2 regions of the Lentilactobacillus sp. TOM.63 genome follow, and region 2 is predicted to be linked to the other one. Evidence: a T-box and tRNA genes for the amino acid it is inferred to sense, from the RefSeq annotation. Region 2 holds a T-box; the other holds one or more tRNA genes.
What was found. A T-box is a leader RNA that pairs with one kind of tRNA and senses whether it is charged. The one in region 2 lies ahead of QUF07_RS08090 (valine--tRNA ligase), so its partner is inferred to be a tRNA-Val.
Positions count from the first base shown of each region.

Region 1: it has a tRNA-Val gene. The T-box ahead of QUF07_RS08090 (valine--tRNA ligase) is inferred to sense a tRNA for this amino acid. The anticodon was not compared.

Region 1 is NZ_JAUCAP010000049.1:2,293-9,261, forward strand. It holds gene QUF07_RS09630 (tagatose 1,6-diphosphate aldolase) at 1-577, shown strand, start outside; gene QUF07_RS09635 (deoxynucleoside kinase) at 666-1,304, shown strand; gene serS (serine--tRNA ligase) at 1,733-3,016, shown strand; tRNA gene QUF07_RS09645 (tRNA-Val) at 3,577-3,649, shown strand; tRNA gene QUF07_RS09650 (tRNA-Lys) at 3,653-3,725, shown strand; tRNA gene QUF07_RS09655 (tRNA-Leu) at 3,744-3,825, shown strand; tRNA gene QUF07_RS09660 (tRNA-Thr) at 3,857-3,930, shown strand; tRNA gene QUF07_RS09665 (tRNA-Gly) at 3,935-4,006, shown strand; tRNA gene QUF07_RS09670 (tRNA-Arg) at 4,060-4,133, shown strand; tRNA gene QUF07_RS09675 (tRNA-Pro) at 4,154-4,227, shown strand; tRNA gene QUF07_RS09680 (tRNA-Pro) at 4,288-4,361, shown strand; gene QUF07_RS09685 (CPBP family intramembrane glutamic endopeptidase) at 4,490-5,263, opposite strand; gene QUF07_RS09690 (CtsR family transcriptional regulator) at 5,884-6,351, shown strand; gene QUF07_RS09695 (ATP-dependent Clp protease ATP-binding subunit) at 6,367-6,969, shown strand, end outside.
Region 2 is NZ_JAUCAP010000035.1:6,618-13,586, forward strand. It holds gene QUF07_RS08080 (rod shape-determining protein) at 1-107, opposite strand, end outside; gene QUF07_RS08085 (bifunctional folylpolyglutamate synthase/dihydrofolate synthase) at 245-1,567, opposite strand; gene QUF07_RS08090 (valine--tRNA ligase) at 1,662-4,343, opposite strand; T-box leader at 4,404-4,612, opposite strand; gene tpx (thiol peroxidase) at 4,640-5,149, opposite strand; gene thiI (tRNA uracil 4-sulfurtransferase ThiI) at 5,231-6,448, opposite strand; gene QUF07_RS08105 (cysteine desulfurase family protein) at 6,457-6,969, opposite strand, start outside.

The sequences.
Region 1 (6,969 bases), on a different contig from region 2:
GACTGAAGGCCTTGCCGCCGAAGTACCAACCTTCTTCGAAATTGTCACATACGATGATAAGCTGGATAGCAAGTCCTTGGATTTTGCAAAAATCAAGCCTGAATTAGTTTTGAAGTCAATGAAGGAATTCACGCAGGATAAATATCACATTGATGTTTTGAAAATGGAAGTACCATTTAACCCAACTTATGTTCAAGGCTGGACCGATGGTGATGAGTATGCCTACACTGAGGATCAGGCCAAGGGCTACTTGAAAGAGTTGAGTGCCGAAGCAACGCGGCCTTACATTTTCTTGAGTGCTGGTGTGCCGACACCAATCTTTCAGCGTGAGTTGAAGCTGGCTGGCGATGCCGGTGCCAAATTTAACGGTGTCTTGAGTGGCCGGGCAACTTGGCTGGAAAGTGTTGATATCTGGATTAAGGATGGCGAAAAAGGCTTGGTTGATTGGCTGAAGGACAAGGGTACCAAAAACGTGAAGGAATTGACCGAAATCTTGGGTCAAAATGCAACTCCATGGTTTGACGCATACGGTGGAATGGATAATATCGAAGTCGTGGATACTTCCAAGATTAAATAATTTACACAATATGTTGAACCCATCCTCCTGAACTAGTACAATATGTTGAGTGACTTAAAGAATTTCACTGAATGTAAGGGGACTAAACATGCTTGTACTAGCTGGAACAATTGGTGCGGGGAAGACTTCACTGACCCAGATGCTGTCGAAACATTTGGGAACGCCCGCATATTATGAATCTGTTGAACATAACCGGATCTTGCCACTTTTCTATAAGGATCCCAAAAAATACGCGTTCTTACTCCAAATTGACTTCTTGAATCGCCGGATGGATGACATCAAGAAAGCTTGGCAAAATGATGAGAGTGTTTTGGATCGCTCGATTTTTGAGGACTCATTACTCTTTCATTTGAATGCCGATCTCGGTCGGGCGACTGAAACTGAAGTGGATATCTACGATTCCTTGCTGAAGAACATGATGCAGGAACTCCCAGAGACACCTCATAGTAAGAACCCCAATCTGCTGATTCATATCAATATTTCGTTTGAGACGATGTTGAAACGGATTCAAAAGCGTGGCCGTTCGTTTGAACAGATTGATAATGATCCAAGCCTGTATCAATACTATAAAGATTTGAATGAGCGTTATCAGAAGTGGTTTGCCAATTATGACAAGTCCCCAAAAATTCAAATCGATGGCGACAAGTATGATTTTGTTGAGAACGATGCGGATAAACACAAGGTCATCGATTTAATCGACCAAAAGATGGCGCAATTAGCGATTTAGCACCTTGTGATTTAATCAATGATTCGCTATAATCAAGTACAGATAAAACGTTTTGTGCCTATTAAGTAGACTTCAGAGAGACAATGGTCGGTGAAAATTGTCGTCGAATATTCCAGCACAAAAAAGCGGGCGAGCAATGTCGCACGGTGTATGCCGTTACCATACTAGAGAGCTTAACCACGAGTAACTGGTTAAGAACTTGGGTGGTACCGCGAAAAGGATCCTTCGTCCCAGTGATGAAGGCTTCTTTTTTTGTAGAGTGGTTGAAAAGGCGTTTTGACCCCAGAAGTTAAGGCGATTAGCCGAATATTGTGGTCTTCAATATTGGGCTAATTGCCTTAACTGGCAGGGGTCAGCCTTTACAAGTACGTTTCAGCAATAGCTGCGAAAAAATTTCCAAAAAACACCAACATTCTAAGGAGGATAATATGTTAGACATCAAGCAAATTAGAAAAGATCCAGATTTTACCAAGAAGAAGTTAGCAACTCGGGGCATTAAGCCTGAAACCATTGATGAATTACTAGGTTACGATGCCAAGCGTCGAGATTTAATTGTTGAATCAGAATCTTTGAAGGCAACCCGGAATGAAGTTTCAGAGAAAATTTCCCACGCAAAGCGCAACAAGGAAGATGCCAGCGATGCAATTAATCAGATGAAGCAAACCGGCCAAAAGATTAAAGCACTCGATGATCAATTGAAGAAAATTGAAGAAGATGAGCACGATCTTGCTGCCCATTTACCAAACATTCCTGCCGATGACGTGCCGGTTTCATTGACTGAAGAAGGCTCTGTTGAACTCCGGAAAGTTGGTACGATTCCATCATTTGGGTTTAAGCCTAAACATCACTGGGATATCGGTGAAGATCTTGGGATTCTCGATTTTGAACGGGCAGCAAAAGTTTCCGGCAGCCGGTTTGTTTATTATATCGGTGACGGTGCCCTGCTTGAACGAGCAGTTTATAATTTCTATCTTGATCAAAACACGGCCGCTGGTTATCAAGAAGTCATTCCGCCATATATGGTTAATGAAGCTTCAATGTATGGAACTGGGCAATTCCCTAAGTTCCTGGAAACTAAGGCCGGCTACGAGTTGACAGGCACAGATTTGACGATGATTCCAACCGCTGAGGTCCCATTGGTTAACTATTATCGAGATGAAGTAATCCCAGAAGAAAAACTACCAGTTTCATTCACAGCGCTCAGCCCAGCTTTCCGTTCCGAAGCCGGAAGTGCCGGTCGAGACACAAAAGGATTGATTCGACTTCACCAATTTAACAAGGTTGAGATGGTTAAATTCACCAAACCGGAAGATTCGTGGGATGCGTTGGAACAAATTACGCATCAAGCTGAAGATAACTTGAAAAAGTTAGGCCTTGCTTATCACGTTATTACGTTGACCACCAGTGACATGAGCTTCACGGCTGCAATGACCCACGACTTGGAAGTTTGGTTCCCAGCGCAGGATAAGTACCGGGAAATTTCCAGCTGTTCAAATACGACTGATTTTCAGGCTAGAAGAGCCCATATCCAATACCGGGATGAAGATGGCAAGCTTCACTTTGTCCATACGCTGAACGGCTCAGGATTGGCTGTAGGTCGAACTGTGGCTGCAATCCTAGAAAACTATCAAAACGAAGACGGTTCTGTCACGATTCCAGAGGTGCTTCGTCCGTACATGCACGGCAAAGAAAAAATTGAAAAGCAAAAATAATTAAATAATCCGCAGTAAAAAATACGTATTTAATAAATGTAACCCATAAAACGGTCTTTTATTGTTTACCGGTCTTACTTAGATCCCCCATCTTTGTATGGTCCGTTTACCATTCCCCAGTATGTTGAATCCAAGATGACCCACCATTTTGGAGGAGAACTGGAAGGCAAGGAGCAGAAATGTTCCTTGTCTTTTTTTTGAATTTGGGGTGATCAGTGGGGTGCTTCGGTCTGAATTTTAACCGAATTTTACTATAAGCGTTCAAGCTTGTGGACGGCAGCCTTGTAGAACACACATATCCATCGGTCAAAATGGGCGTTTAAAAGCATTAAACCATGCAAAAAACGATATTGACTGAATTAATTCAAAAAAACTGCAAATTGGACTAGCAATGTTTTCCCGGATAGGATATAATATTTTTTGTCGGAAAATAACCTGACGAAGCAACTGTTAAGCCAGCAAAGAATTTTAAATTACTTCTTGACTTGAGTTGAGTGGTAATGGTAAAATCTAATAGTTGTGTTGATGGTGTTACTACCAACATGTAACAATAGTTTCATGGAGGATTAGCTCAGCTGGGAGAGCATCTGCCTTACAAGCAGGAGGTCACAGGTTCGATCCCTGTATCCTCCATATGAGCCGTTAGCTCAGTTGGTAGAGCATCTGACTTTTAATCAGAGGGTCGGCAGTTCGAGACTGCCACGGCTCATTGCCGGTTTTTTACAATGCGGGCGTGGCGGAACTGGCAGACGCGCTAGATTTAGGTTCTAGTGTCTTATGACGTGGGGGTTCGAATCCCTTCGCCCGCATAGGTACTAGATGCCTGCATATTATTGTTTTGCCGACTTAGCTCAGTTGGTTAGAGCGCTTCACTAGTAATGAAGAGGTCGGGCGTTCGAATCGTCTAGTCGGCATTTTGCGGAAGTAGTTCAGTGGTAGAACATCACCTTGCCATGGTGGGGGTCGCGGGTTCGAATCCCGTCTTCCGCTTCAATCAAATTTCATTGGTTGTTGTGTCACAAGCTTAATTGAATAATTATTTTGCACCCATAGCGCAACTGGATAGAGTGTCTGACTACGAATCAGAAGGTTGTAGGTTCGACTCCTACTGGGTGCATTTTTTATTGCCATCATTTTCGGGAAGTAGCTCAGCTTGGTAGAGCACCTGGTTTGGGACCAGGGGGTCGCAGGTTCGAATCCTGTCTTCCCGACTTTTTTATCGATATATTTTGTGATATATTGATTATGTTAACTGAATATTGCTTAATCATCGGGAAGTAGCTCAGCTTGGTAGAGCACTACGTTCGGGACGTAGGGGTCGCAAGTTCAAATCTTGTTTTCCCGATTTTTTTGTGTCTTGAAATAAACTCCTCGCAAAGAAATGGTTCATAAGATGACAAAGGAAGTTGCTTGGCCAAGCCCCCAATGATGGCCAAACAACTTCCTTTTTGCAATGATCAATATAATTTAGAATTAGTTACCAAGTGAATAGGTTTTAGATAAGTGACTATCGTTGGTGTTGTGGTCAAATGAAATTAAAAAGAATAACGCCACCAAAAATACGAGTCCCCAAATAATGATAAATGGCGTCCATGGAGTGATCCCACTTAATGACGGGTTAACCGAAAGCCCGGCACTCCAGTCGAACAATGAATGCAGAAGAACATTCCAACCCATGGTATTTGTTGCGATTCGAATTGAAGCGAGCAGCAAGCCAAGGACAAAGGCATAAATGACCTGTTGGACGGTCGTGTTAAGGGGCTGATGCAGCGCATTTACAAAATGAAACAACCCAAAAAGGGCTGACGAAGAGCAGGCGGCCAATGTGTACCTCAAACGATGGCGATTAAAAACGCATAGGCATGAAGATAAGAGCAACCCCCGGAACAAAAACTCCTCGCAAATGCCAGCAGATAGTGCCATGAATGTATCACCAATTAACGTTTTCGAACCAAGCACTTGGATAATTTGACCAGTTACATTTCGGAATACCAACAAAGCTGCTAGTACTAATAAAAAGCACCAGACTTTGGTAGACTTTCTGTATTTAACGTGTGAATTGCGGAGCTTGTCCGCTCCAATTATGTAATACACGATACCTGCAACGATAAGTGCAAATACAAAACGAAAAGACGCATGAATAAGTGGGCTAGTTCCGTGAAAGATGACATCCACCCCTAAGTACATCGCCACGAGGACAATCGCTGAAGCAAACTGATTAAATATGGAGAATCGACTTTTGGACATGATGAGCCTCCTATGATTAGAATGTTTTTATTATCCCTCGCTTGTGGTGGTTTTATCAAGGGCAGATTAGAAAATAAGTGGCTTGTTCGCTGAGTGCGTTCTACATTCTAACAAGCAGAAGTCTGCACATAGATGAAAATAGGCACCGAGGTTCTTTGTTACATAGCAGAAACGTGCGAAAACAAGCAAGAATCTGCGCGTAAGCACCTTTAGAAAAAATTCCAAGCCCGGGAATTTCCTCTAAAGGCAACTTAGGGTGCTACAAATAAAATATTCTTTTACACAGTAAACGTGCTCCGACGACACTGAACCCTAATGTATGAGCCAAGGGGGACAATGATGTCACCATTACATAGAAACGTGCTCAGCCCATCAGTTCCCTGCACATAACTGAAGACAAGCACCGAGGTTCTTTGTTACATAGCAGAAACGTGCGAAAACAAGCAAGAATCTGCGCGTAAGCACCTTTGAAAAAAATTCCAAGCCCACGAATTTCTTCCAAAGGAGACTTACACTCCGATTCTTAACCGCTTGTTTTCGCACTCTCAATCCTTTTCCTTGTACTTTCCTCAGACATTCGTATAATAATAGTCAATATTAGTCAAAGAATGGGTGATGAAATGGCCGACGAAAATATTTCAGATTTAATTGAACGTTATTTAAAAGAAATCCTTGCAGATAACGAACAGGTTAAGATTCGTCGTTCTGAAATTGCTGGTTTGTTTGACGTTGTACCGTCCCAAATCAACTACGTAATCAATACGCGATTTACTATCCAAAATGGTTATATCGTTGAGAGCAAGCGTGGTGGTGGCGGCTACATTAGAATAGAAAAAGTCCGCTTATTAGACGATATCGACGTTTTAGATTCATTAATCGCCGCGATTGGTAACAAGTTATCCAAAAGAGATAGTGAAACAATCGTTCAAACGTTATATAATAATGACTTAATTAATCGTAGAGAGGCCAGCATTATTTTGGCCGCGATTGATAAAGATGCGATTGACCTGAACAATAATGATTTAACAGATATCATGAGAGCGAATATAATGATATCAATCCTGAATCGTTTACGTTACGAGGGATAGAAAGTGAGGGTGTCTATGAATAATTTGTTTACTCCAAGCGCTAAGAATGTTTTAACCATCGCTCAGGAACAAGCCAAGAAATTTAAACATCAGGCTATCGGTACTGAACACCTTTTACTAGGTCTACTGATTGAAACGAATGGGATCGCTTATAAAGCACTTCAACAGTTCTCAGTAACTGCCGAAGATGTCACAGAAGAAGTCGAACGGTTTGCTGGTTATGGCAACTTGAAGAATCTTTCAAGTACGGATTACCTGCCATATTCACCAAAGGCTAAGGAAGTTTTAGCCCAAGCAGGAGATTTCGCCAAGAAAAATGGCGTTCCTAAAGTAGGAACCGAACACATTTTAATTTCACTTCTAACCGATGAGACAATCTTATCATCCAGAATTTTAATTAATTTGGGGCTTGATCTATCACAAATTCGCAAAGTAACATTGCGCAAAATGGGAATTAGTGGTGGTTCAATGGCTTCAAACATGGCAGCCAAGCAACGGGGCCGTCAATCAAAACGAAATGAATCAAAGACACCAACGATTGATTCATTGGCTCGTGACTTAACTGAATTAGCTCGTCAAGACCGGCTTGATCCAACCATTGGCCGTGATCTTGAAGTT
Region 2 (6,969 bases):
GAAGGTTCACGAAGCACAATGCCCTTACCTTCGACGTACACAATTGTATTTGCGGTTCCAAGATCAATTCCTATGTTTTTTTCCCCAAATCCGAACACGTTATCCATCCCTTCGTTGTCTATCATTCACAATTTTTAGTTTATTTATTATAGATTTATTGATTATTATTGTTTAACGAAACAAGTATATCATACCGTATCAAAAAATAAATGAAATCCATTTAATCAAAGACTTATTTAAGATATTATTTGGAATTCAATTTGAGGTACTCTCGAACATCGGAAATGAAGTATAAAGAACCCGTAATTAAAAGGATATCATTGGCGTTAAGCTTGGGCTTGATCGTTTCAATGGCCTGCCGCCAATCCGCAATTGTCAAAATATCATCCGGCGTTTGACCCACTTTTTGCTCTAAGGCTTCAGGATCAGCCGCTTGGCGTTTTCCTGGACCGGCAAAATGAGTCAGGATGATTTCGGCATTCTCAAAAGTGGCCATTTTACGAACCATCTTATCAGCCTGCTTGTCAGCCAAAATCCCCATCAAGATATACACTTTGTGATCAGCAAAATCATTTTGGAGCATTTTGACAATCTCATCAACGGCAGAAATGTTATGGGCCCCGTCTAACACGATAGTTGGATCAGTAGAAACCCGTTCAAACCGCCCAGCCCACTGGGTATTTCCGATTCCGTCAATAATGCTCGATTCACTGACAGCTTGATCCATTACTTCTTGATAAGCTAGATAAGCTTGAATAGCCACCGCAGCGTTATCAGCTTGATAATCACCAATCAAAGTGGTTGAAAGTTTGGCGAACCGGTATTTGCCAGAATTAAAGCTAAATGACTGCAACCAATCATGCTCTTTTAATGCAGCGACCTTAAAACCGTCTCCTAATATTGAAATGGGACTCTTCTTTTTTCGGGCGACACCCTTGATCACTTTTAACGGCTCAGAATCGATCCGGCCAACCACCACCGGAACCCTCGGCTTAATGATGCCAGCTTTTTGATAGGCAATTTTAGGAAGGGTATCTCCTAATATATGCATGTGATCCCAGCCAATCGTCACAATCGCAGAAACCTTGGGAACGATGACATTCGTCGAATCGTATAAGCCACCCAATCCAACTTCCACAATCACAACATCCGCATGTCCTTCAGCAAAGTACGAAAACATCATGGCAGTAATGATCTCAAATTCCGTTGGGCCACCTTCCGGCAAAGTCTGATCCAACTTCTGAACAGTTGGGTAAATTTTTTGAACCAATCTGAGGATCTCCGCATCAGGTAATGGTATCCCATTAACGCTGATTCGCTCATTAAACTTGACCAAAAATGGTGACGTAAAAGTGCCAACCACGTTACCGTCGGCCTGTAAAATGTTTCGCAGAAAGGCAACTGTTGATCCTTTACCATTCGTTCCAGCAACATGGATCGCATTCACCTTTTTATCGGGAGACCCTAATTCATCTAAAAAGGTTCTCATACGTTTTAACGTGGGAATTTTTTTGAATTTACTGCGTCCATGAATAAATTTGAGTGCATCTTCATAAGTGTTAATCATCGATTTCTCCTCAAAACGAGGCTGGTGCAAAACCACCGTTTTGCTTCCAGCCTCGACATTGCATATTCCCACTTAGTCAGTAGATTATCCAAATTTATAACTCATTTGTAATCTGCGCCAACCGTTCCTTAGCAGCATCCAATTTTGATTGATGATCAGCTTTCTTTTGCTTTTCTTCATCGACAACAGCGGAAGGAGCATTTTCAACAAATTTCTTGTTAGCCAATTTCTTATCTGAACGGGCAACCTCGGCTTCAAATTTATCAACATCTTTTTGAACCCGAACTTTTTCCTCATTCAAATCAACCAACTCGGCCAATGGAACAAAGATTGTCGCATCGGTAATCACAGCAGACATTGACAGCTTAGGTGCGTCAATTGTGGCCCCAATCTTGAGTTCCTTGCAGTGACAGAACCGATCAATGTAATCACGATTGGTTTCAAAGATTTCCTGAAGCGTTTGATTATCGGTTTGAATCAACATATCAATTGGTGAAGAGAGTGGGGCATTTGCTTCACTCCGAATATTCCGAACAGCCTTGATCAAGTCAATCAGCGACTGCATTTCATTTTCTGATTGAGCATCATCAAACTCAGCGTGGTTTTCAGGGAAGGCTGCCGTAACAAGTGATTTGCCAACATGTGGCATTTTCTGCCAAAGATACTCAGTTACAAACGGCATAATTGGCTGCAATAAGCGCAAAGTTTGATCCAAAACATAAGCTAGAATGTTTTGAGTATTCTTTTTGAGCTTAGCATCATCACTGTTCAAGGCTTCCTTACTCATCTCAATATACCAGTCACAGAAATCAAACCAGATGAAATCATAAAGTGCCCGATCAGCTTCACCAAAATTATACTTTTCAAACTGTTCATTAACCTTGTTAACAGTCGCATTTAATCGGCTTAAAATCCAACGATCAGATAATTGCCATTCAGATTTGTCAGGAAGCGTTGGTTGATCAATGCCATCCAAATTCATGATAACATAGCGGCTTGCATTCCAGATCTTGTTGATGAAGTTCCAAGCGGAATCCATCTTATCGTAAGTGAACTTGAGGTCTTGTCCGGGCGTGCCACCATTTGATAAGAACCACCTGAGAGCATCAGCACCATACTTATCAATGACATCCATTGGATCAATGCCGTTTCCAAGCGATTTGGACATCTTCCGGCCTTGGGAATCGCGAATCAATCCGTGAAGGAGGACATCTTTAAAGGGTCGACGTTTCGTGAATTCTAAGCTTTGGAAAATCATCCGAGAAACCCAGAAGAAAATGATGTCATAACCGGTGACCAACGTATCGGTCGGGAAATAACGTTTAAAGTCTTCAGTATCTTCAGGCCAACCCATGGTTGAAAATGGCCACAATGCTGATGAGAACCAGGTATCCAAAACATCTGGATCTTGTTGCCAATTCTCAGAATCTTTTGGAGCTTCCATACCAACATAGGTTTCCCCAGTTTTTTTGTTATACCAGGCAGGAATCCGATGCCCCCACCACAGTTGACGGGAAATAACCCAGTCATGAACGTTTTCCATCCAAGTTTCAAACGTCCCTTCAAACCGGTCTGGGAAGAAGTTAACCTTGTCGTCTGTATTTTGGTTTTTCAGCGCTTGTTCTGCCAATGGCTTCATCTTCACAAACCACTGAGTCGATAAACGGGCCTCAACCTGAACCCCAGTTCGCTCAGAATGACCAACGGAATGGACAATCGGATCGATGGCAATCATTAGATCCTGATCCTGAAGGTCTTTCACCATCGCCTTTCGAGCGGTAAAACGATCCATGCCTTCGTACTTACCAGCATTTTCGTTCAGGGTTGCATCTTCATTCATCGTGTTGATCCGGGGTAAGTCGTGCCGATTACCCACTTTGAAGTCATTTGGATCATGGGCTGGCGTAATCTTAACCATCCCAGTTCCGAAATCAGGGTCAACGTATTGATCGGCAATAATTGGCACTTCCCGGTTAATCAGTGGGACGAGCACCTTTTTACCAACCAAGTCCTTATAACGTTCATCGCTCGGGTTAACCGCAACGGCAGTATCACCCATCATCGTTTCGGGACGGGTGGTTGCAATCTCGATATAATCTTTACCATTAAATTTTGTGCCATCAGTAAATGGATATTTAACGTGATAGAAGGCACCTTTATCGTCTTTATGAATAACCTCAATATCAGACAATGCAGTCCGGGCTTGAGGATCCCAGTTAATGATATACTCGCCACGGTAAATTAACCCTTTGTTGTAAAGGTCCACAAATACACGGCGAACGGCTTTGGATAATCCCTTATCCAAAGTAAAGCGTTCACGACTATAATCCAAGGAGAGGCCTAACTTAGCCCACTGTTCCTTGATAGTCGCAGCAAAGTCATCCTTCCATTCCCAAACCTTTTCAATAAACTTTTCTCGACCTAAGTCATAACGGGAAATTCCTTGTTCACGTAATTTTGCTTCAACTTTGGCTTGGGTGGCAATACCGGCATGATCCATTCCTGGTAACCAGAGGGTGTCATAACCCTGCATTCGCTTCCGCCGAATAATCATATCCTGCAAAGTTGTGTCCCAGGCATGGCCAAGATGCAACTTTCCAGTAACATTTGGTGGTGGTAAAACAATTGAAAATGGTTTCGCTTTCTTATCCCCACTTGGTTTGAATACCCCTTCGTCCAACCATTCGTTATATCTGCCCTTTTCAATGGCGGTTGGATCATATTTAGTTGACATTTCTGTTTGTTCGGTTGATCGCTTGTCGTTTGTTTCTGCCATGTTGTTACCCCTTTCTTGGTCTCTTGATATCTTATGTAACAAAAAAACACTTCATCCTACAATTAGGACGAAGCGTTCGCGGTACCACCTAAATTGGGCAATTATGCCCCACTTAATGATCATGTTAACGGTCGATTAACCGACCCGCCCTCAAAATTCGAACGGGTAGCTTGCAAGTTACTTTCACAGAACAATCAGTAAAAATCTCTCATCAACGATTTTCTTTCTGAAACTGAATTGTGAGCTACTCTCTTGCTCAATGCTTTAATTTAACTCTAATCTTACCGAACTATTGACTAATCGTCAACACGCTTGGCAATTTTTCCTAAAGCGTCCAGTGCATCTTGATAATCTGGTTCATCGCCAATTTCTGGTACGATTTGTCGGTAAACAATCTTACCAGTTGCATCCGTGATGAAAATGGTTCGAGCCAGTGCGCCAAAGTTAGGTAAGTACAACTTCATTGCGTAACCTAATGAAAGATTTTCATCAGACAACATTTGTAAATTCTCGACACCTTGAGCAGCACACCAATCTTTTTGTTGAGCCACTGTGTTATTTGAAACAGTCAAAAAGTTAACATCAGGATATTTGTCAGCCTCTTGATTGAATTTACGGGTCTCAACTGAACAAACTGGTGTGTCAATATCTGGCACAGTTGATAGCAATGTGATCCGGCCAATAATGTCGGCTGTTTTCACTTTATTACCATTGGCATCTTCCAGCTTAAACTTCGGCAACTGTTCACCAACTTCCGGTGGGTTGCCATACATATCTTCTTCTTTACCATTTATCGTGACTTGCATCAAGAACACTCCTTTGATGGTTAACTAATCTTACTGACTAATGTAGCCCAATCATCGCTAATGCGCAAGTATCTAAAATAATTATAGCAGTTCAGCAAAGACATCTTGATCTTGGTTCATGAACTCTTGCCCAGCCTTGATATCGGTAATTTGAATGCCATCGATTGCCCGTTTCATCAGACCGTCAACATCAATATAGCCTTCGAACTTCCGAGATTTTTCTAAGCTAGGACGCGTTTTGGGAGCTGGTGGTGTAAAGATCGTACAACAGTCTTCGAAAGGTAGAATGGATAAATCAAAGGTATTAATATTCTTTGAGATCTTAATAATATCTTCCTTGTCCATCGAAACCAGCGGCCGCAAAACTGGCAGTGTCGTTACGTCATTAATTGCCTGCATACTCTCCAGTGTTTGTGAAGCCACCTGACCCAAAGCTTCACCAGTGAATACACCGCTACAATGGCGATTCTGAGTAATTTTAGCAGCAATCCGCAGCATCATCCGCCGTTGGATTGTCATTAAGTAGCCCTCTGGAACCTTCTCCTTAATTGTTTCTTGCACTTCTGTAAATGGCACTTGAATAAATTGAATATTACCCGAATACTTGGCCAAAACCGAGGTCAATTGCTTGGCCTTATTAAGGGCCTGCTCACTGGTATATGGCGGACTGTAAAAATGAATCATATCAATTTTAACACCGCGCTTCATTGCCAAATAAGTAGCAACTGGGGAGTCGATTCCGCCTGAAAGCATCATTGTTGCCCGGCCCCCGGTACCAACTGGTAACCCACCGGCACCATGAATAATTTCTGAGGAAATGAAGGCACCATTCATCCGAATCTCGACGCGAATTGAAATGTCTGGATGCTTGACGTCAACAGAAATCCCATCAATATTTGACAGTACATGATCACCTAAAATATTGTTAATCTGATTGGTATCATATTCAAAGCTCTTATCTTGTCTGCGGGTATTAATTTTGAATGTTGCCCCGGGTGTGTACTGTTCTTGGGCCATTTGGAGGACTGTCTTTTTAATCACATCCATGTCCTTATCGATCTGGATAGAAGGATAAAAGTTTTCAATTCCAAACACCCCTTGAAGGGCGGCAATCACTTGCTTGTCATTTTCATCATGTAACGCAACGTGCAGTCGATCTCGTTGTGCTTTGACTTCCAATGTTGAGAATGGATGCAAAACGGCCCGAACGTTTCTACCAAGCTGTTTGATAAAGTCTTTTCGATTCTTACCCTTGGTTGAAAGTTCTCCGTAACGAACCATAATTTCTGTATAGTGCATAGCTGCTCCTAACTTAATTTGTCAAATTCTTCATACAACTGATCAAATACTTTAATGAATTGTTTGGCTTCTTCGAGAGTGTTCTGGTCACCTAGTGAAATTCTGACAGCACTAGTGGCAATATTTTCTGGAACATTCATGGCATTTAAAGTACCGGATTCATCATGACTCTTCGACGAACAAGCACTCGTGGTTGAGATAAAAATATTGTACTTCTCAAACGCATGCACGATTGTTTCACCGCGGACACCCTTGATTGCAAAACACAAAATGTGGGGAGCAAAGGTCGCATCATTCTTTGAAAAAATGACGACTTTATCAAATTGACTAATGTGATCGATGATAAGTTGCTTGATTTGCCGTTCTATCTTAATGGCAGCCGGCTCCTTTTCCAATACAAGCCGAACTGCCTTAGCCATGGCAGCGATTCCGGGTAAATTCTCAGTTCCTGAACGCTGATTCTTTTCCTGACCACCACCATTCATAAGTGGGGCGATCCGTCGACCTCGGCGACCGTAAAT